3 regions of the Dietzia sp. 2505 genome follow, and region 1 is predicted to be linked to each of the others. Evidence: predicted binding sites of a transcription regulator. Region 1 holds the regulator's gene; each other region holds the start of a gene.
What was found. Region 1 encodes LexA, which represses DNA repair genes until DNA is damaged. Its sites were predicted from a motif close to CGAACANNTGTTCG; they were not measured.

Region 1 (4,401 bases):
GCATCGCGACAGGGATCTGGTGCAGCAGCACACCGAGTGACAGCACGATCACCGCATTCCACCAGGCGCCCACGACGGCGACCGCGATGGCCACCAGCAGGTGGAGAACCGCGCCCACCCCGTGGGCGATAAGGCTCTGCGTAGCCTCCTTGCGGATCACCGCTAGGCCGGCTCGACCGCGAACCCCGCTGCCACGTCGCCCGAGGGCGCGGTTCCACCCCGCCCGATCCAGAGTGCGAAGTAAGCCAGGGATACCCAAAGACTCGCCACGGTCGATAGTCCGCTGCGTGGTCGCGGTCACCCACCGGGGGACCATCGATTGAGGCCAGTGGCCGGAGACGCCCAGGATGCCGACGACACCGACTGAGAACACCCACGCGAACGCGGGGTGATGCGGTCCGATGACCAGCCCCGCTGAACACGAACAGCACCAGGAGCAGGGCGCTCGGAACTACGCGAAGCATGGAACTGAGGCTAGGCGAACGCCGTGCCGCGGAATACCGCGTGGATAGTCCGCAGAGCCTGACGAGGTGAGACTCTCGGGTGCACTAGTGCGCGGCGTGACGTTCGCGAAGGGCGATGATCTCGCTCTCGAAGTCGGCAGCGGAACTGAACTGCTTGTATACCGAGGCGAACCGCAGATATGCGACCTCGTCGAGATCCTGCAGAGGGCCCAGGATCGCCAGTCCGATCTCGTGAGCGGGGACTTCAGATGCGCCGCCGGCCCGGACGGCGTCTTCGACCTGCTGGGCGAGCCGCCGGAGCGCGTCCTCGTCGACCGACCTCCCCTGGCACGCGCGGCGCACACCGCGGACTACTTTGTCGCGGCTGAAACGCTCGGTCACGCCGTTGCGTTTGAGAACGGTCAACAACGGGGTCTCCAGAGTGGTGAACCGGTGTCCGCAGTCGGGGCACTCGCGTCGACGCCGAATCGCCTGCCCTTCGTCGACCGACCGGGAGTCGATTACCCGTGAGTCCTCGTGGTGACATATGGGGCAGTACATTCCAGCTTCGCCATTCGTCGACCTGGTCCGAACCGGTCTGCCGGCCGGAGCCGACAGGGGTGCGGGGGCGACGGGCCGCCGTCCCGGGTTCATTCTAGGAGGCGACACCGAGGGTCACGCGTAGGCGGGCCCGCCCAGGAGTGCCAATGCCAGCAGCATCAGGATCCCGAAGACGATTCCGCAGACCACCAATGCCCATGTCGGCACATCGTCCACCACCGGCACACTCGACCTCGCCTCGCTACCGCATGCCCTGACACTTCCCGCGGACGCGGGGTTGACGAGCACTCGCCGCCCCGGCGCCACCGACCGCGTGGCCGGCTGACGCCGCCGGTCGAGCGTGCGGGTGACGGGGCGGAACTCGGCGTCAGGGCAGGGTCGCACCCTGGACGAGACGGGCCGGTCATGATCGGTCACGCAGACCTCCGTCCAGGGCACTGAGGGACGCGATCGTGGCTGCATCTCCATAACGGTCATGAGAACTCCCAACTCGATACGGTGTGCGAACATCGTTCGCACGTCCGTGTGCCTTGTTGTGCACATCTGTTCGAACCCGAACCTGACTAGAGTTGTATCACGCGGGTCCGACAGAGTCGACATTCACGGCGACATTTCTTCGAACACCTGTGTGGCGCTCACGCCCCACGGGCAGTAGGGTGTACACAGATGACGACGTCGAACACCCATTCGCTGAAGGGACCCCCACATGCCCAAGCCCGACTTCGAGGCCCTGACGACTCGCCAGAAGAGCGTTCTGTTGCACATCCACGACACGGTCAAGGACCGGGGTTATCCCCCCAGCATCCGCGAGATCGGTGACGCCGTCGGGCTGCAGTCGACCTCCTCCGTCGCCCACCAGTTGCGGACGCTGGAGAAGAAGGGCTTCCTGACCCGTGATCCGCACAAGCCGCGGGCGGTCGACGTCCACGGCGTCCCGGGGCAGCGGTCCCGGGGTCGACGTGCGCCCGCCCAGGAGGAGACGCGACCCAGCGGGGCCGTGGAACCCGTCTACGTCCCGGTCCTGGGGCGGATCGCGGCCGGCGGCCCGATCCTCGCCGAACAGGCGGTGGAAGAGGTCTTCCCCCTCCCCTCCGACCTGGTGGGTTCAGGGGACCTGTTCATGCTCAGAGTGGTCGGCGAGTCGATGATCGACGCCGCGATCTGTGACGGGGACTACGTGGTTGTGCGTCGTCAGAACGTCGCGGACAACGGCGAAATCGTGGCGGCGATGATCGACGGGGAGGCCACGGTCAAGACCTTCCGCAGGGATTCGAGTGGGGTGTGGCTCCTGCCCCACAATCCGTCGTTCAGTCCGATTCCGGGGGAGCACGCGACGATCCTCGGAAAGGTCGTCACGGTCTTCCGCAAGCTCTGAGCCAGCCGGAACCGGGTGTCGCCTGATCCGTCGAGAGGGTCAGGCGACACCGTCACGAGATCCGGGGACCCGATACTCCCCGAGCTCCCCCGCCACGGAGGACGGAAGCCGTGCAACGATCCTCGTGCCGTCCTTCGTGTGATCCTCGTCCACCACGGCGCCCTCCGCGTGGACACGGGAGACCACATCACCTCTGGTGAACGGGATCTCGAGAGTGACCTCCGTGTCCTCGGAGGCGATCACCCGCATTATTCGTTCGAGGAGCTCGTCGAAACCCTCCCCTGTCGCCGCCGAGACGAAGACCGCGTCCGGCAGTGCGTGGTGCAGTTCCGTCAACACCACCGGGTCAGCGACATCGACCTTGTTGATCACCACGAGTTCGCGCGGCCTCTCGGCCTTCTGCTCTTCCACGACGTCGTTGATGACAGTGCGGACGGCCTCGATCTGGCGCAGAGGGAAGGCGTCCGAACCGTCGACCACGTGCAGGAGGAGCTCGGAGTCGACGACCTCCTCCAACGTCGACCGGAACGCCTCGACGAGCTGGGTCGGGAGGTGTCGGACGAATCCGACGGTATCCGTGAAGACCACGACCCGCCCGTCGGGGAGCTCGGCACGCCGGGTGGTGGGGTCCAGTGTGGCGAACAGCGCGTTCTGGACCAGTACGCCGGCGCCGGTCAAGCGGTTGAGCAGGCTCGACTTCCCGGCGTTCGTGTACCCGGCGATCGCGATCGACGGCACAGGGGTGGCGCGACGCCGATGCCGCTTGGTGTCACGGGCCTGCTTCATGCCCTTGATCTCACGGCGCAGCCTCGCCGTGCGCTCCCTGATCCGGCGGCGGTCCGTCTCGATCTTGGTCTCACCGGGACCACGGAGTCCGACGCCTCCGTTGCTGCCGGCCCGGCCACCCGCCTGCCGGGAGAGCGCCTCACCCCAGCCGCGCAGGCGAGGGAGCATGTACTCCATCTGCGCCAGGGACACCTGGGCCTTGCCCTCACGACTGGTCGCGTGTTGGGCGAAGATGTCGAGGATCAACGCGGTGCGGTCGATCACCTTGACGTTGACGACCTTCTCGAGCGCGATGAGCTGACCCGGCGTGAGTTCTCCGTCGCAGATCACCGTGTCCGCGCCCGTCGCGAGGATCACGTCCTTCAGGGTCTTGGCCTTCCCCGAACCTATGTAGGTGGCGGGGTCCGGCTTGTCGCGGCGCTGGATCAGCGCGTCGCAGACCTCGGAGCCTGCGGTCTCGGCGAGCTGCGCCAACTCGGCCATCGCGGCCTCCGCCTGGGCGGCGGTACCCTCGGTCCAGACCCCGACAAGAACGACCCGCTCAAGGCGGAGTTGGCGGTACTCGGCGTCGTTGACGTCCTGGAGTTCGGTCGACAACCCGACGACCCGGCGCAGGGAGGAGCGCTCCTCGAGCTGGAATTCTCCGACCGAAGGGTCATGGTCTCGTGTGGCCCGGTCAGGGGCGGTGTCATCGATAGTCATTCACCGGCATCATCTCACAATTCCGGTCGGGACGCCTCCGTGCGGCGGACGGGTGCCGGACGCCGGTACCACCCTTCCGCGACGATCGCGGAGGGTCCCGTCAGCGTGGAACCGGCGCCGGTCAGGGTCACCGCGACCTCTCCCCCGGGGACGGACACCACCACGTCCCCGGTGGCCTCTCCGGCGTCAGCGAGGGCCGCGACGGCAGCGGCGACGATCCCGGTACCGCAGGACATCGTCTCCCCGGATCCTCGTTCATGGACGCGCATCGACACCCGTCCGTCGGCGAGCGGGGTCGCGATCTCCACGTTGACGCCGGCGGGAAAGAAGCCGGTGTCGAACACCGGCGCCTCGTGCACCGGCAGTTCGCGCAACTCGTCGACCCCCAGTCCCGGGACCACGCACGCGAGGTGGGGGTTACCCACGTCGACGGCGAGGCCGGCGTACACCCGGCCACCGAGTTCAACTGACGAGACCCCGAGAAGGCCGGGCTCACCCATGTCCACGCGGACCTCGGCGTGGTTCCCGTCATGG
Region 2 (4,401 bases), on a different contig from region 1:
CTGCCGCGTGACGCAGCAGCGCCTCCGCCATCCGGGACTTGCCACGGTTGGACTTGCACACGAACAGGACGGTGGGCCGGCGGCCTTTCGCGTTCGGCGTCATCGGCGATCGGCTCCCGGCGCACTGGAGTCGGGGGCCGGGGTGGAAGCGGCCGCCATGTCCTGGTGGATCGCGTTCGGGACCGTCGGGTCCCCCTTGAACAGACGCTTGCCCGCCCACAGGCTCACGTACACCAGGGCGATCAGCACGGGCACCTCGATGAGCGGCCCGACCACCCCTGCGAGCGCCTGACCGGAGGCCACCCCCCAGGTGCCGATGCTGACGGCGATCGCGAGTTCGAAGTTGTTCCCCGCGGCCGTGAACGCGACCGCAGTGGACTTGGCGTAGTTCAGGCCGGCCGCTCGGGCCGCGAGCAGGCTTCCGCCGAACATGAGGATGAAGTAGGCCAGCAGGGGCAGCGCGATTCGCGCCACGTCGAGGGGATTTCCGACGATGGTGTCGCCCTGGAACGCGAAGAGCACGACGATGGTGAACAGCAGGCCGTACAGCGCCCACGGTCCGATCTTCGGCAGGAAGGTCTCCTCGTACCACTCCCGCCCCTTGGCCTTCTCGCCGAAGTGCCGGGTGAGGAATCCGGCCAGCAGCGGGATACCGAGGAACACCAGGACGCTCAACGCTATCGCCCACACCGAGAACCCGGCGGTGGTGGTCTCCAGCCCCAGCCAGCCCGGGAGGACCTGGAGGTAGAACCAGCCCAGGCCCGCGAAAGCGATCACCTGGAATACCGAGTTGATCGCGACGAGCACCGCTGCCGCCTCCCGGTCGCCACAGGCGAGGTCGTTCCAGATGAACACCATCGCGATGCATCGGGCCAGGCCCACGACGATCAGGCCGGTGCGGTATTCGGGCAGGTCCGGGAGCATGAGCCAGGCGAGCGTGAACATCAACGCGGGCCCGACCAGCCAGTTCAGTGCGAGGGACAACACGAGAAGCCTGCGGTCCCCGGTGACGCGACGTGTCTCGTCGTAGCGGACCTTGGCCAGGACGGGGTACATCATCACCAGCAGCCCCACCGCGATGGGAACCGAGATGCCCCCCACCTCGACCGCCTCCAACGCTTCGGCGATGCCGGGCACCAGGCGCCCGGCCAGGAGCCCGAGCGCCATGGCCGCGAGGATCCACACGGCCAGATAGCGGTCGAGGAAGGACATCCTCGCGGCGACCGGAGTGCCGGGATCGACAGGGGACGGGGGGCCAGCGTTCGCCGAGACCTGGGTGCTCATGCGGCCAACCCTAGGCAATTCATCGATGCCGGTCAATGTGTGACATTAACCACTGAACCCCGCGAGATCAGAACGGTGGCGGGTCGAGAATCTCGTCGAGGAGCTGTTGGACCTGCTCCTCGGCACGGCTGACCACCGGCTTGTTGCGACTCCACCAGCGGCCAGTGGAGGGCCTGGTCCGGTCGGGACCAGCGCGGTCGGGACCGGTGCGGGCGCGTTCTGCGCGGCGGCGGGCTGCACGGCGGGTCCAGAAGGTCGGCTCGGCCTGCAGTGCACCGTCGGCGGCATTCGGCTCGGGACTGCGGGCTTGCTGAGTGTCCCAGGCGTCCTGTTCGGCTCGGGCCTGTTCACGCCTGTAGGCGGCCAGGGGCCCGGAAGGCCTGGTGAGCATGGTGGATCCGTCAGGTGTGACGACGACGAGGGTGCCGTCTGGCGCCAGGTCGTAGATCCATCCGGAGAAGGTCTTGAACCGGTGATGGCGCCGACACAAGCACATCAGATTGCACTCGGCGGTGTGTCCGCCCCGCTGCGGGTCGGCGTGGTCGAAGGGCCGACAGTGATCGATGTCGCAGTGTTCGGCCGCCACCGTGCAACCCGGGTGCCTACAGGTGCCGTCCCGGAGGCGGATGCGGCGGGCCAGAGCGGCGCCGGGCCGGTAGGTCAGGGCACGGCGGGCGTCGTCGGCGGCGCCGATAGCGGGGTCGACGTGTTCGAGGCTGGCCCCGTCACTGGCGGTGAGCATGTCGAGCAGTGCCTGAAGCGCGGATTCGCCTGTGCGGGGGAACTCGACCTGCGGGTCGAGACCTCTGCCCCGGGCAAAGACCGTCACGCGCGGCCGCAGTGGCGAGGGTGACTCGTCCGGCCCGAGACCGGCGGCACGGGTGCGACCCCAGTCCCCGCATACCAGGGACAGCAGGGCGTCCGCGCGGCGCTCGGGCAACGGATAGGTCGACGTGTCCGCCGCCTCGGCGTCGGGTTGTGCCTGGGCGGATTCCGCAGAAGCACCCGGTTCGGGGTCGGCGAACTCGGCGGCGCGCTGGTCGATGGCCTCGGCCAGGACAGCGGCCTCATCGGAGGCCAGGGTGGCCCACAGGTTGGTCATGCCGTCGGCACCCTTGCGGATGTGGACCCCGCGGCCGCGGGCGGCGGCGTCTCTGCGTTCGCGGATGCCGTCGGCGTCGTAGCGGGCGATGATCGCATCAACGGATTCGCGCACCGACCGGGCACCCAGACGCTCGCCGGCCTCGATGGCAGCGAGATAGTCGTCCACGACCTCCTGCTGCACCCGGGACAGGACGGCAGGGTCGACCGTGGCCATCTGGCGGGCCAACAATTCGGCTGCGCGCTGTTCCATCCGGCCGGACGAGAGGGCTTCCATGACGGCGGGGTAGCGCTCGGTCAGGTCCGCGGCAAGGCTGATCATGGTGGCGGCCCGGCCGGTTGAGATGGGCATCGCCGCCACGAGGTAGCCGGTGCACACGTCGAACGGGTCGACCACCGCGTGCCCGGGAGGGGAGCCGTCCCCTGCCCCGGCCTCGTCCTGGCGCACGCACTCGAGGAACAACGCGTAACACGCGGCCAGGCGGGCCCCAGCGGCGCGGTTCTCCGCGACCCAGGTGCCGCGGGCGACGTCGGCCAACCTGCCGAGCACCGAAGGATGGTCGGAGCGACCGGCCCCACTTGTCACACCGCCAGCCGCGTCGCCCATGCCCCCACCTCCGATCGCACGTCGCCGTCACCCTGCATCGAACTCCTGTTCTATTATACGCACACACTTTCGAATGAGCAAGGGGCGATCTCCGCATGCCTCCCCCATCCCGATCGTCCGAGTAATCTGGGGGCCATGACCTCGTCCGAGCCCACCGAATCCTGCTGCATCGCCGGCGCGAACGGGCCGCTCAACCAGGCGGAGGCCGAGGCCGCGGCAGCCCGGTTCAAGGCACTCGCCGATCCCATGCGCCTGCGCCTGCTCTCGCACATCGCGGCGGCGGACTGCGACGACGTCTGCGTGTGCACCCTCACCGAGCCGCTGGGGATCACCCAGCCCACCGTGAGTCACCACATGAAGAAGCTGGTCGAGGCGGGACTCGTCACCCGGGAACAACGCGGCCGGATGGCGCACTACAGCATCGTCCCGGAGGCGTTCGCCCAGATCCGGGACATCGTCGACGTCCGAGGCCTTCGCTTCGTCTGAGATCGACCCGGGCGTCGGGTCCCTAGATCGCAGCCCCGGACGCCGAAGTACTCGACACCGCAGCACCCGCACCCTAGGCCGGACGACGCAGCGCCTCCGGACCGACGGGGTCCACGGTTCGATGCCGGCCCGTCGCAGGTCATCCTGGAGGGCCGCCGCCTCGAGGACCGGCGTGGTCTCCGCGAGGGAGACGATGAGGATCGTGGTCTGCGCCGGATCCTGCAGTCTCATGAGCGGCGTGGTGTAGCGAACGCCGTCCCCCAAACTGCCGGGCGGTGTCGACGACGACGAAACGACGCCTCGACTCGTGGATCACCCAGGAGAACGCCTGGAAGACCGCCCCTCGGAACCACTCAGCCGGAGAAATGCGGCCGAGCAGCAGAGCGCGGATCAATAGACGGTGATGGTGGTGGTCACGGTGCCGGCGTCCCCTCGGTGGACGGTGCCCCGGTGGCGGGCGCGAGCGTCACACCGATGATCACCGGGAGGGCCTGGCGGACCCGGGCCTCGATGTCGTCGCGGATGGCACGGACCCGGTCGAGATCCTGACCGGCGGGGTCCGAGACGTCCCAGTCCAGGTACCTCTTGCCCGGGTAGACGGCGCAGGCGTCCCCGCACCCCATGGAGATCACCACGTCGGCGGCCGCCACCACGTCGTCGGTGAGCGGCTTGGGGTATTCCGAGGTCAGGTCGAGTCCGATCTCGGCCATGGCCGCCTGGCAGTTCTCGTCGATCCCGGACCCCGGGAGCGACCCGGCGGAGCGGACGTGGACCCGTCCTTGCGACCGGTCCGCCATGAGCGCCGCGGCCATCTGGGAGCGCCCCGAGTTCTGGACGCAGATGAAGAGCACCTCGGGTACGTCCTTGGTCACCCGCCCCTCTGCCTGCGCGAGAGCCTTGAGCCGGTCGGTCGCGAAGCGGCG
Region 3 (4,401 bases), on a different contig from region 1:
GTCGGCCACCGCAAAGACGACCGGCCGCACGGGGGTGGAGATGGAGGTGCTCACCGCCGTATCGGTGGCCGGTCTGACGCTGCACGACATGGTCAAGGCCGTCGACCCCCTGGCCACCATGGACGGGGTCAGGCTGGCCGCCAAGACCGGCGGCAAGCGGGGCGACTGGACCAGGGAGTCCGACGACGAGTCGGCTCACGCGTCCACCGGGCGGGCCGCGGTGGAGACGGGCCGGAGCGCCGTCGTCGTCGTCTCCTCCACCGCCGCCGCGCACGGGCGACGGGAGGACACCACCGGCCCCGCCATCGAGGGCTGGCTCCTCGAGCGCGGTTTCTCCCCGGTCGAGGTCCACGTGGTCCCCGACGCCGAGATCGCCGCGGTGGTGACCGAACAGGTCCGCCGCTCCCCGGCCGTCCTGCTGACCACCGGCGGCACCGGGGTCGCCCCTGATGACCGCACCCCCGAGGCCACTGCGCCCCACCTGGAGCTCGAGCTGCCCGGCGTCGCCGAGGCGATGCGCGCCCGCGGCCTGGCCTCGACCCCCACCGCCGCCATGAGCCGCGGCCTGGCGGGCTTCGCCGGACGTACCCTGGTGGCGAACCTCCCGGGCTCTTCGGGCGGGGTACGCGACGGACTGGCGGTACTCGACGGACTGCTGGACCACCTGCTCGCCGTCCACGCCCACGGCGGTGGACACTGACCGTCCCCGCCCGCAGCCGCCCGGGACCGAATCGCGAGGAGGAACCGACCATGACCGTCCGCAGTCCACTCGTGCAGATCACCGAGACCACGATCGACCCCCGTGAGGTCGAGAAGGCCGTCTGGAGTACCGCCGACGGGGCCATGGTCACGTTCTCCGGTGTGGTACGCGACCACGATCACGGTCGCGACGTCCTCGACATCGAGTACTCGGCCCACCCCACGGCGCAGGACGTCCTGGAACGGCTCTGCGACGAGGTGGCGACCGAACACACCTCTCCCGACCTCGAGAAGGGCGGGCCGCTCGACCCGCGGCGCTCCGTCCGAATCGGTGCGGTGCACCGGGTGGGGGTGCTGTCGGTGGGCGAGGTCGCCGTGGTGGTGGTGGCCGTGGCGCCGCACCGGGCCGAGGCCTTCGCCGCCTGCTCGGAGCTGATCGAACGGCTCAAGCGGACAGTGCCCATCTGGAAGCGGCAGCGCTTCAGCGACGGGGTCTCCGAATGGGTGGGCGTCGGCGACTGCTGAGTCGGTCAGGCCGGCCGTCTGCGGGATCCGTGCCTGCCGCGACGAGGAGGGTTGACCAGCGTGCCGTCGTCGGCGATGGTGCGATCCGCGTAGGCGTTCCACTCGCGTTCCCGGATGGCGTCACGAGCACGGGCCAGGGGGCCCTTGGGTCTGGTGCGGTGTTCGTGTCCGGTGTCGGTGATGATGACGAGCTCACCCAACGGCCCGGACCGGTAGGCGTTGGTCCCGAACGTCTTCTCGCGGTGGTGTTTCCGACACAGGCAGACGAGGTTCCACTCGGTGGTCGGCCCGCCGAGTTGAGGGTCCTTCTTGTTGAACGCGAGCACATGATCCACATCGCAGTTCTTCGCGGGAACCGAGCACCCCGGGTGCCGGCAGGTGCCGTCGCGCAGACGGATGCGTTCGGCCATCGCCGGGGTGATCACGTAGCGCAGGGCGTGTTCCGGGGAGTCGAGCACGCCCGGGGCAGGGTCGATGAGCTCGAACCGCACGCTCGCGTCGTCGCCCTCGAGCAGCTCCGTGCAGAGCCACTCGAAGCTGCTGTACGTGCCGTGGACGAACTCGACACGGTTGGGCAGGCCCCGGGCCGCGGAGGCGATCACGCTGATGCGGATCGGCTGACCGGCCCGCGCGGCATTGCCCAGTGTGGGCCGGGGAAGGTCCGCCCCGACCCTGACGTCGCCGAGTTCGATGCCGTCGTGCTCGATGCCGTCGTGCACGGACTCGGGAGCAGCGGCGGAGCCGGTGTCAGCCGCGGACCGGCCGTCATCAGACGGGTAGACGGCGAGCGCGGCGAGGGCGTCGGCGCGGAGCTGGTCCATGGGACGATCCAGCCCGTCCGCCGATGCGGCCGACGCGTCGGTGTCGATGCGACGCCGAAGCAGTTCGGCATCGGCAGCGCTGAGCCTGGCCCACATCGTGGCCATGCCGTTGCGGGCGCCGAGGAATCGGACGGAGCGGGTAGCGGCCGCAGCGGCGGCGGCGTCCTCCGCGGCAGCCGGGTCGTGTCTCTCCACGGCATCATCGATCAGGGAGTCCACCGCGACGCGGCTCGGCCGGTCACCACCGTCGAGGTCCTCCATGACGCGCGCGACCACCTCGTCCTCCACGTCCGACACGATCGCGTCGGGCACCTCGGCCAGGCGGCACGCGATGTCGATCGCCAACTGTTCGGGCGTCAGCCCGCGGTCGACCGTGGACCGCAGACGAGGCAGTCGCCGGTGGATCTGCGTTCCGGCCGTCACCAACCGGGCAGCATGCCAACACGTGAGCTGACACGCCGCCACGAGGTGATCGCGGGCCCGCGCCTGCGGATCCAACCGCGCGTACGCGGGCCGGCGCGAACCGTCGGCTTCCTCGTCGGCCCGTGCCCGTTCGGACCGAGCGAACTGTTCGACAAGGACATGTGCCGCTGCCAGCCTCGTGGCCCCGGCGCGGTTCTGCGCCAGCGTCGCGGCACGGGCCGCCTCGCTGACGGCTTCCGCGTCGACCATGCCGAGGGGCTCGGGCACGGCGAACAACTCCCTCGTCGTCACCACGCTCCCACCTCCCGTCGTCGAACCTACATTCGATACTACCCAAGGGGGGCAAATAGCACAAGCGTTCGACCACTCACCCCAGCCGGGTGCCCACCCACTCGGCCAGCACCCGTGCGCAGGCGTCCACGCTCTCGACCCACGTGGCCCCTGCGGACTCGTCGGCCGGGTCGGACACGTACTTGACCAGACGCGTGGGAACGCCCAACATCGCCCCGGCCGCGGCGACCGCGTACCCCTCCATGTCCACCAGGTCCGCGATCGACGCGAGGTGATCGCGCAGCGGTCCGCCGGCTACGAAGCGGTCGCCGGACGCGAGCACCGGCGCGGCGCTCCCGCCGGGAGTGGACGGCACCGCGTGGGCCGGCTCCGGAGTCACCGCGAGCTCGGCCGAGAGGGCCAGGGGAGGCCCGTCGTGGCGGCCGGTGACCGCATGGAGCGCGAGGTTGTCGAAGTCGTGCTGGAACACTGTCGCGATCTCGTGCGTGCCCTCCATCCCGAGGTGCAATCCGCCGGCGGTGCCCACGTTGACGAGTTCGCGCGGTCGGACCCCGCCACCCAGCGCGTGCGCGACCGCCACGGCGGCCCGCACCTTGCCGACGCCCGTGACCAGGACGGGGAAGTCCGTGACGAAGTGCCGGGCCTCCTGTTCCAGGGCGACGACGACGAGAGGGTGTGCCGGGTCGACGGCTCCGAGGAGTTCCACGGCGTCCACGGTAGTCATGGGGGATCGGTTCACGGCATCCGCTCCCGCGCCTGCACCGCCGCTGCGCGGGGGCGATAGAGCTCTTCCGTTGCGCTTCCCGTGCATTCCGCGGCCCCCGCCTACGGTGGGACCAGATGGCCAGCCCTTCCAGCCCAGAGGTGAACCGCGATGTCGATCCACACCCCCCGAACCCCCGCCCGCCTGGCGATACTCCTGCCAGTGGTGGCGCTGCTCACGGCCGCCGGCTGCGCGAACGGCTCTGACGACGAACAGAACCCCGCCGAGCCGACGGTCACCGCCACCGTGACCGCGCCCGTGGAGACCTCCGAGCTGCCCACCGAGCGACCCGCGGCGGACGCGTTCGACAGCGGGAACTGCGCGACCGAGCTCTCGGGCCAGAACATCTCGGGCGACGTCCAGGTCCGCGACGGGCAGACCTGTGTGCTGTCCGATCTGACCGTCACCGGTGACATCGACGTCTACGGCGGTGGCCGACTCGAGGCCCGCAACGTCCGGGTCACCGAGGACATCGAGGCCGAGGGGCACGCGTTCGTCCTGGTCATCGGGGGCGAAGTTGCGGGGTCGATCGAGCTGGACAGGGGTGGCGAGGCGACGGTCGAGAACGTCCGGATCGGCGGCGACCTGGAATCCGAACAGAACTCCGGCCCCCAGCGCTTCGAGGGCAACACCATCGGCGGCGACCTGGAGTGCGAGGGCAACGCCGAGGCCCCGACCGGTGGCGGCAACCAGGTCAGCGGCGAGCGGGAGGGGCAGTGCGCGGGCCTGTGACCGGGGTGTTCATGCGACGCCTCTCATCCCGGCGACCGCTTTCTTCCCGGGAACGGCGCCCACCAGCGCGGCTCCGCCTCCCCCAGAGGTAGCCGGTCGACCACCTCGTGCCGGGCCCGCCCGCGAGGGCCCTCGCCGAGGAAGGAG

Region 2: the regulator LexA is predicted to act here: its motif matches at 3,031-3,044, upstream of ABIE38_RS16480 (HNH endonuclease signature motif containing protein).
Region 3: the regulator LexA is predicted to act here: its motif matches at 2,781-2,794, upstream of ABIE38_RS08265 (HNH endonuclease signature motif containing protein).

What each region holds. Positions count from the first base shown of each region.
Region 1 is NZ_JBEPON010000002.1:298,571-302,971, forward strand. It holds gene ABIE38_RS05090 (glycosyl-4,4'-diaponeurosporenoate acyltransferase CrtO family protein) at 1-316, opposite strand, end outside; gene nrdR (transcriptional regulator NrdR) at 549-1,004, opposite strand; gene ABIE38_RS05100 (hypothetical protein) at 1,119-1,421, opposite strand; gene lexA (transcriptional repressor LexA) at 1,711-2,379, shown strand; gene hflX (GTPase HflX) at 2,419-3,867, opposite strand; gene dapF (diaminopimelate epimerase) at 3,882-4,401, opposite strand, start outside.
Region 2 is NZ_JBEPON010000009.1:179,684-184,084, forward strand. It holds gene ABIE38_RS16470 (arsenate-mycothiol transferase ArsC) at 1-103, opposite strand, end outside; gene arsB (ACR3 family arsenite efflux transporter) at 100-1,212, opposite strand; gene ABIE38_RS16480 (HNH endonuclease signature motif containing protein) at 1,352-2,992, opposite strand; gene ABIE38_RS16485 (ArsR/SmtB family transcription factor) at 3,128-3,478, shown strand; partial or broken gene ABIE38_RS16490 (arsenical pump-driving ATPase) at 3,590-3,851, opposite strand; gene ABIE38_RS16495 (arsenate-mycothiol transferase ArsC) at 3,892-4,401, opposite strand, start outside.
Region 3 is NZ_JBEPON010000003.1:290,121-294,521, reverse strand. It holds gene moaCB (bifunctional molybdenum cofactor biosynthesis protein MoaC/MoaB) at 1-700, shown strand, start outside; gene ABIE38_RS08270 (molybdenum cofactor biosynthesis protein MoaE) at 751-1,224, shown strand; gene ABIE38_RS08265 (HNH endonuclease signature motif containing protein) at 1,230-2,717, opposite strand; gene ABIE38_RS08260 (nucleosidase) at 2,836-3,465, opposite strand; gene ABIE38_RS08255 (hypothetical protein) at 3,634-4,254, shown strand; gene thpR (RNA 2',3'-cyclic phosphodiesterase) at 4,278-4,401, opposite strand, start outside.